DNA from 2 places in the Pseudobacter sp. genome. Region 2 is predicted to be linked to the other one. Evidence: riboswitches for the same ligand, from Rfam matches in the RefSeq annotation. Region 2 holds a riboswitch; the other holds the start of a gene.

Region 1 (4,421 bases), on a different contig from region 2:
CGCTTCAAAATCATTCCTGTTTGGCTCTTTGCTGCCCATGGAATAACTGAGGTAAGCGAAGTAATCATTCTTCGTATACGTGATACCTGCCTTGGGGTTCACAAAATCATAGGTTTCGCGAACGAATGCATCAGGCGTTTTGCGAAAGCCATTCATCTGATACAACACGCGGCGGTACTGCACGTCGGCAAACGCTTCGATATTGCTGCCGAATTTATGAGAATATTTCGCATAGCCGTTTACGTCAGTTTTGAAGGCTGTGAGGTTGTACCAGCGATGTTTGTAAGGGATGCCCATTTCGGCCCACATCAGCTGACCGAAATGATGATTGTCGAAACGGTTCCAGCCGCCGCCGGCGGTGAACTGGTTGTTATCACCCTTGTACTGCACGGAGAAGATCTGACCATAGAAATCATTCTTGAGGTGGAGCTGGCGAATGAGGTCTGTTTCGGTAATGGTTTCGCTGCCGAGGGTGAAGTTGGGCCTGTTGTAATCAGCGAAGGCCTGACCCGCTTTGTATTCTTCATAAAAACCTGCGCCCTTTGTGAGGAACACGGCAGTGTTCACGGTCAGCCTGGGGTTGAACTGGTGATTGATGAAGAGCTGGTAATGGTCCTGCTGATAATTATCGGTCTGGTTATCGTAGGGATCGCCGGGTTTTTCCATGCCTGCATAATTGATGCGGCGGTTCGTTTTCAGGTCTTCGTCGGAAACGCCGTACCAGCTCTGGTAGGTCTTTTCTTTTCCGGAGAAGATATTGAAGCGGACTGAAGTGTTTTCGGCAATATAGGCCCCTGATAAATAGAAGGCGCGGAGATCGCTGGCGGCGCGGTCTACATACCCGTCACTGCTTACTTTGGAGAGGCGTGCATCAACGGTCCAGTGATTATTGATGAGTCCTGTTCCGGCTTTCACGGTGTGTTTCCAGGTATTGAAGGAGCCGGCGGTGTTGTTGAGCTCTGCATATGGAGTGGTGTTCACTTCATTTGTGCTGAGGTTGATGGTGGCGCCGAAGGCGGTGCCTCCGTTGCTTGAAGTGCCCACACCGCGTTGTACCTGGATATTGTTAACGGAAGAGGTGAAGTCTGGCAGGTTCACAAAAAAAGTACCCTGTGATTCTGCATCATTATAAGGGATACCGTTGAGGGTAACATTGATGCGGGTGGCGTCTGTACCGCGGATGCGGATCCCCGTGTACCCCACGCCTGCGCCTGCATCAGAGCTTACTACGGTGGAGGGCAGCTGGTTCAGCACAAAGGGAATGTCCTGTCCGAGGTTCAGTTTCTCGATCTCTTTTTTGCTGAGATTGGTTTTAGTGAAGGGCGATTTATCGCCTGCCTGAATGGCCTTCACTTCCACGGGTTGCATGAAGAGGTTGAGCCTTTCCAACCTGAATTCCAGGGCGCTTCCCGCTGCAACAGTGGTGTCTACTGCCTTGTAGCCCACGCTGGAAATGCGGAGGCGGTAATTGCCTGGTTTGATCTTTCTGAAAACGAAATCACCGGACGGACTGGTGGTGGTGCTGGCGATATTACTGAGCTCAATGGTGGCTGATGCTACGGCAGCCCCTGAGTTGAGGTCGGTTACCTTACCCGCAATCTGCTGGGCGGTCAACCATTGGGAACATAATACATAGCATATCCCCAAAAACAATTTTTGCATGTCCATTTTTTTAATGGTGGGAACTGTCTTCCCGTGATAAAATTGATTTGAGAGAAATGCTGCGGGAGCGAAAAGTAGAAGTTGAATAGACTTGACCTACCTTCCCTGCGCAGGCATTACCCTGACCAGGTTCAACGGGTATTATCTCAGCCGCCTGTTGTTACACGGGCAGCACCCCGGGGAATCTGAAATTTCTCTTTGGCCAAAGAGGGCGTAAAGATACAGGCAAAAGATCAATCACCGGCTATTTTTCATTTTCCCTTCATCTTGGGGGAATAGGTTTGTGTTGTAATCTATTTGACGAACTAAAATCAAAACGTATGAAAACAGGAATCATTATTATTGCAATGGCGCTGGTTTCCGGCACAGTAATGGCACAGGACGCAAAAGTAAAAACTGAGGCTGCAGTGAAGGTGAATGCGAAGGAAAAAGTGGAAACAGCAGGCAAAGTGGCAACCGCCGCAAAAGCACAAACATCAGATCAGGTAAAGGCCATTGCTAAAACAGCAGAGCAGAATAAAGGTCAGCAGGTGAAAGCGGTGGCTGCTCATGGGCAGGAAGTAAAGGCGGCAGTTGATATTGCCAACGACAAACCTGTGAAAGTGAATTCAAATGTATCAACCTCTGCGGCAACAAAGGTAAAAGTGAAACCGGTGAAAGCCACTCCTGCAAAGGCTTCCGTAAAAGTAAACGGGGCAGCCAGGATAGGTCTCCATTAATGAAGAGGGGCATAATATGAAAGCGAATAAGTACTGCTATTTTGGAGTTTTGATCATACTCATGATCTGTACCCATGAGGGCCGGGGCAGTGTGCAAAAACCACTGCCCTGGTTTTTAAGCCAATCCGGCTTCAGCTGGCATGTTCTTAGCGCTGATACCATTCCGCCCAAAAAACAGGCGGAGAACCAAAAGAAAGAGCAAACGGACAAAAAAGAGCAGGAGGCGGAGAAGCCGGTTCAACCGGTTAAAGAGCTGCCACAGACGGATCCTAAGACAGGAGAAGTGATCAAGGTGATCAAGCAGGTCCCCAAAGCCAGGAAGCAACCCAAGCCTGTGGCTGTTCCAATTCCCCAACTGCCTGTAAAAGTACCCGTGATAAAAACGCCCAAAGTGATCAAAAAGATCAGACTTTGACCTTACCATCACAACTACATCTATGAAAGAGTTTCTAACCATCGCTGTACTGGTCTTATGCTGCTCGGTTGTTGTGGCGCAGGAAGAAAATGAAGGGAAGGCAACCGACAGCACACCAGCAGCAAGCTCAACTTTCACTGCTGGTGCATTATATGCTACCAATGCCAGTTATTACGGACAGAAAGCGGAAGAAAAGACGCCTTATGTTGCCCTGGTGGCATCTTACCGGCACCGTTCAGGTTTCTATGTGAACGGTATGGCGTACCGCCTGCTGAACGACTCTTCAAAGCTGGCTTCTGCATATGCTGCAGGTGCGGGGTTTGAATTTCCTTTAAGTAAGAAGTTAACTGCAGACGTCGGATATTCGTACACTTTCTTTCCTACACTTTCGCCATTCCTGCAGGCGGCCAATCCACATACAGCCAGCGCTACGCTCACGTATGAGAACTGGCTTACAGCCTCGCTGAACGTGGATTATACATTCGGTAAAACCCAGGATATTTTTGTTACACCGGCCATCAGTAAACAGGTTGTGCTGAAAACTTTTGATTCAGTCACTTTCATCCTGTTCACACCGGAATTCAATGTAACGGCCGGCACGCAGAGGTTCTATGAGTATTATGAAAGCGATAAGCAAACGCGCGACAGTCTGCTGGGGAAACTGCTGGACAGGCTTCCGGTAAACCTGCCTGGCAACAATCCTAACAATCCCAACAATCCTGGTAATTCAGGAACCACTGTTGAAGTGAAGGAGGCTAACCGGTTCAACCTGCTGTCTTATAATTGCAAACTGCCGCTGGCTGTGTATCGCAAGGGCATGATGTTTGAACTGAGCTGTCAGCTGTCGCTGCTGGGAAACAGGGTGCAGTCGCGCCCCGGCAAACTCAATACTTTTTACGGCGCAGCATTCTATTACCAGTTTTAATATGAAAGTACTGATCATAGAAGATGAAAGGTCCATGGCGCTGGAGATGGAAGATTTCCTGAAAAGGTCATCCTATCTCTGCGACCTGGCATTCAATGCCAGACAGGCAAGAGAGCAGATGGAGCAGAGCGGATATGATTTTATTCTGCTTGATCTCGGATTACCTGACAGGGATGGATTGCAGGTATTGGAAGAAGCAAAGCGGATATGCCCGGATGCCTCCTACATCATTCTTACTGCAAGAGGCAAACTGGAGGACCGGATTGCGGGGCTTGATCTGGGCGCAGACGATTACCTGCCCAAGCCTTTCTCCCTGCTGGAGTTGCAATCACGCATGCAGGCCATTTCAAGGAGAAAGTCCGGGTGGAAAGACAGTTCTGTGGAACTGGGTGATTTCAGCATCAACCTGGTTACGCGCGTAGCCAGTTATCAGGGAAATGATGTGGGGCTTTCCAAAAAAGAATTCGATCTGCTGAGTTATCTTGTACTGCATAAGAACCGCCCTCTTACAAGATTACAGTTGGGTGAACATATCTGGGGCAGTTTTTCAGATGATGATTATGATTCGAATTATATAGATGTACATATCAAAAATATCCGGAAAAAGATGACGGCCTTTGCTCCGGTAGAATGGTTGCAGACCATCAGGGGCGTAGGTTATAAGATCAAACTCTGATCACTGAATGAAACTGCTGACCAA
Region 2 (4,421 bases):
TTGGCGCAACCAAGCTTGCTGCCGACGCCGTAGTCACAGCTAAGATCGCTGACGGTGCAGTAAATGCCAACAAGCTCGCCACCGATGCCGTTACTTCAACAAAAATTGCAGACGATGCTGTAACCACAGCAAAAATTATCGATGGCTCAATCACAGCCGCTAAACTGGCCACAGGCCTCAGCCTGCCGCCAAACGGCTCCGCAACCGGTGACCTGGATGGTAACTACCCTGCTCCTTCAGTATCAAAACTGAAAGGCATCGGCCTCAGCGCAACTGCTCCTGTAAGCGGTGAAGTACTCACCTTCGACGGAACAGTATGGGCTCCGGCACCAGGCGGTATCAATCTTCCTTATTCAAAAACTGTAAATATCGCTACCCGCGCGCTGCACATCACCAATGATGGTGATGGAAGCCCCATCGAAGGTAGCAGCAACTCGCTCGCAGATAATGCTGCAGGTGTGGTAGGAACCATCTTGCACACAGACGCAGGCCTGGAAGCCGCTGGTGTGAAAGGTGTGAATAACGGTTCCGCTGCCCTGGCCACCAGTTTCGGTGTATTGGGTATCCACAACGGTTATGGTGTGGGTGTAAGAGGTTTCGCAGGTACAGGAACCGGCGTGGAGGCCTTCTCTACGGATGGTTTCGGTATCTATGCAAAAAGTGTGAACAGCACCGCTGCATTCGTTGAAGTGGCAGACCCTTCTGCAAATGCAGATGCCATGTCCATTGTTCACCAGGGTACTGGTATTGGTCTTACTTCTCTCAGCTATGGTGGTCATGGTATGTTTGCTGCTGCCATGGATTTCTATAAAGCAGGCCTGATGGCTGTGAACTATGGAAATGGGGAAGCTATCAACGCTTATACTGCCTCTGACGATAATGCTACGATAACTGCAGCAAATGATGGTTTGAATGCTGCTCTCAAAGGAACCAACAATGCTCCCGGTGGGAAAGGGATACATGCAGTAGCTACATCTACCGCTGGTGTTGGCGCCGGTACTGCACTGGTTGCGGAACTGGTTGGTGACCCTGAAGGTGATGTGGCTGTTTTCAAAGCAGGGGGAAATAATGTAGCACGTATCGCTGCTGACGGAACCGGTTACTTCAATGGTGGTGTACTGTCAAGCGGTGCTGACGTTGCAGAGCTCTTCGATGTTGAAGGTGCCCGCTCTGCTTACGAAGCAGGCGATGTTCTGGTGATCTCCGGATCTACAGACCGCATGGTGGCCAAATCCGCTGAGCCTTACTCTACGCTGGTTGCAGGTGTATATGCTACCAAACCAGGTCTGATGCTTACTGAAAAAGATGCACACAAAAGCCTCCTCGACAAAATGGTGCCTATGGGTGTGATCGGAGTGATCCCTACCAAGGTTTGCCTGGAAGGTGGCGCTATAAAAAGAGGCGACCTGCTGGTTACTTCTTCCATCCCCGGCGTTGCCATGAAGGCTGATCTCAACAAAGTGAGAGTAGGACAGGTGCTGGGTAAAGCACTGCAGGACTATAACGCAGGCTCTGTTGGAAAGATCAATGTGCTGGTAAGCGTTAAGTAAGAATCAAAACAGTAAACAATGAAAGCATCATACCTTTTCGGAGTACTGCTGATCCTGGCAACAGCCATCTCCAATATGGCGATGGCCCAGGACCCAAAAACGGTGAGAGCCATGGAAGGCAAAACCCCGCAATCCATCAAGGATGCAATGGCTAAAAGGGCGGTGCATGCAAATAACAGCAGGAGGCTGGCGCCCACCTCAGTGCGCCCCCTGCAAATGAATGCAAGCCGTTCGCCCAAACCTATTGACGATCATGTACTGCGCATCTTGCTCGAAAGAAGGTCAAGGCCCAATGCCAGACCATCACAGGCTCTTGCCAATGTAAACAGAAGCCAGGGCATGTCGCAACCGATGATGCAGGGAAACAGAAATCAGGTTCACCGCTCCGCACAGCCAACAGAACAGATAAGGGCAGCAGAGCGCGAAGAGATGAAAACCAAAATGCTCGCCCGCTTGAAAAGAAAACCCTGAGAAGTCAGGAAACAGTAATACATTTGAGTCATTAATTTATTGCATCGGGGTGCTATACAAGTAGCTGAGATGATACCCGGGAACCTGAACTGGTTAATACCAGCGGAGGGAATGCAAGGTGACACTGATATAACTGAAATAATTATATTCAGCATAAGCCACATTTCTCCGGGCAGGAAATGTGGCTTTTTCTTTTGCCGCATTTCTGCCCCGATCCCCATCCATTCCTGATGCAGTTTAAAAAAACTGTTTTTATGGAATTACAACAACTTACCAAAGGGATCAGAACCTGGCAGCAACGCCCGGAATGGTTTTTCAACAGGGATCAGACAGACACTTACGAACAATGGTACGAAGGCCGCTACAAACGAGCCGAGATCTGGCAGAAAAAAACCATCGGCAGCCTCCTCAAAAAAGATGAACGCATCAAAACGCTCCTCGAATTCGGATGTGGTACCACAAGGTTCACCAGGTGGTGGCACCAGATAGGCATACAAGCCACAGGAGCCGACCTCTCCCCCTTTATGCTCGGACAGGCAATACATCTCTTCGATGGCAACCTGGCCCTGGCAGACGCGCACTACATGCCTTTTAAAGACCAGACCTTTGATGCCCTCGCCTTCATTACCACTTTTGAATATTACAAAGATCCCATCCAGGTGATCCGCGAAGCACGCCGTGTAGCTAAACATGGTATCGTGTTTGGAATGATGAACCGCAATTCGCCCAAGTTCATCCGCCGCCGCGTACAACAGGCTTTCGGAAAGAACCCCTTCTACGTGACTGCCACTTTTTATACACCTGATACACTCATCAGTAAAATCAACGAAGCACTCAAAGGAGAGAACTATACCATCGAATGGACCTGTACAGGTCTTCCCAAATGGTTCCCGGTACAGCAATGGGGCGTTCCTTACGGAGATTTCTTCGCCTTATTCGTTCAATTCAAATGAGCAACAACATGACCGCATTTGCCGACAGTGGAAAAGTGCATATGGACCTGTTCAACCAGTTGATCTATCCATATCATGGCGCTCCTGACAGTAACCTGATCGCCGGTCCTGAATATGGAGTTGATGTTGCACTGGTTGAGTTGCCCGGCAATTATGCCATGGCCCTCACCAGCGACCCGCTCTCCTGGATCCCCACCCTCGGATTGCAGGAGTCCGCCTGGCTTTCTGTGCATCTCATGGCCAATGATATTGCTACCACTTCGCAGGCCCCGCAATTTGCACAGTTGGTATTGAACCTGCCTGAATCCTGCACCAGCATTGAGTTTGAAGCATACTGGATGCATATTCATAACTATTGCAAAGAAATAGGAGTAACCATAACCGGCGGCCACACCGGCAAAGCCGCAGGCATGCAATCAACCCTGGCCGGTGGCGGCACCATGATCACAGTAGCAAAGACCGGTGACCTGCTTTTGAGCAAATATGCACAGCCGGGCGATTTTATTGTTGTTACCAAAGAAGCCGCACAGATTGCCAGCTCCATACTGGCGCTGAGCTTCCCGGACCTGGTCAGATCGAAATGCGGTCAGCAAAACTGGAGACAGGCAGCGGACCTCTTTTATGAAACCAGTTCCTTACAGGCAGGATTATGCGCAGCTGCAATAAATGCGAAGCATCAGACAAAATCAGTAACTGCCATGCACGATGTAACCGAAGGCGGCATCCTGGGAGCCATCTACGAAATGGCCACCGCATCAGGGTGCGGCGCTTTCCTGCATGAAGATCAGCTTCCCATCGGACCAGCCCAGCAGGCTGTTTGTTCGTTGTTCGGCATCGATCCATACTCCTGCGTGGGAGCAGGTTCCATGATCATGGCTGTAAAACCCGGCAGGGAAGAAGAACTGTTGCTGACCCTGCAGCAAAACAATATCAAAGCCACGCTGGTTGGGCAGTTCACTGATAAATCAGAAAGCATACGCATGCAGAAGAAAGACAAGCTCGTAACGCTTGGTCAACCTGGTGCTGATCCCTACTGGAACGCATTCTTTCAAGCCTTCAAAAACGGATGGAAATGAATAAAGAATTTAAAAAGATAAAAGGCGGCGTTTACCTGGTGCTGGATCCTGCCAGCCTTGATGACGGTAAATTGAAGAAAGTCAGACAGGCCCTGGACAGTGGTCTCGCTGCCATTCAATTATGGAATAATTGGATGGATGTGAAAGACCGCGCTGCTGTTGTGCAGTACGTGGTGAAGCTGGCAAAGCCTTTCCAGGTTCCGGTACTTGTCAACGAAAACTGGGAACTGCTGACAGAAACGGATGCTGATGGCATCCATTTCGATCAGCCTTCACAAAATCTCAGCCTGATCAGAGGGGCCATCGGAAGGCCGCTGATCACAGGCATCACCTGCGGCAATAACCTGGATAACGTTCAATTTGCCATCGAA

Evidence for each region. A riboswitch is a leader RNA that binds a small molecule or an ion and turns the genes downstream of it on or off. The one in region 2 is predicted to bind thiamine pyrophosphate.
Region 1: another riboswitch for thiamine pyrophosphate. It lies ahead of ACTHMC_RS00760 (TonB-dependent receptor); the one in region 2 lies ahead of ACTHMC_RS08430 (class I SAM-dependent methyltransferase).

The regions. Positions count from the first base shown of each region.
Region 1 is NZ_JBQCGW010000007.1:27,816-32,236, forward strand. It holds gene ACTHMC_RS00760 (TonB-dependent receptor) at 1-1,662, opposite strand, end outside; TPP riboswitch at 1,748-1,851, opposite strand; gene ACTHMC_RS00765 (hypothetical protein) at 1,983-2,381, shown strand; gene ACTHMC_RS00770 (hypothetical protein) at 2,431-2,796, shown strand; gene ACTHMC_RS00775 (outer membrane protein) at 2,819-3,721, shown strand; gene ACTHMC_RS00780 (response regulator transcription factor) at 3,723-4,397, shown strand; gene ACTHMC_RS00785 (sensor histidine kinase) at 4,405-4,421, shown strand, end outside.
Region 2 is NZ_JBQCGW010000102.1:145-4,565, forward strand. It holds partial or broken gene ACTHMC_RS08420 (hypothetical protein) at 1-1,550, shown strand, start outside; gene ACTHMC_RS08425 (hypothetical protein) at 1,569-2,021, shown strand; TPP riboswitch at 2,057-2,149, shown strand; gene ACTHMC_RS08430 (class I SAM-dependent methyltransferase) at 2,276-2,974, shown strand; gene ACTHMC_RS08435 (AIR synthase-related protein) at 2,983-4,050, shown strand; gene ACTHMC_RS08440 (thiamine phosphate synthase) at 4,047-4,421, shown strand, end outside.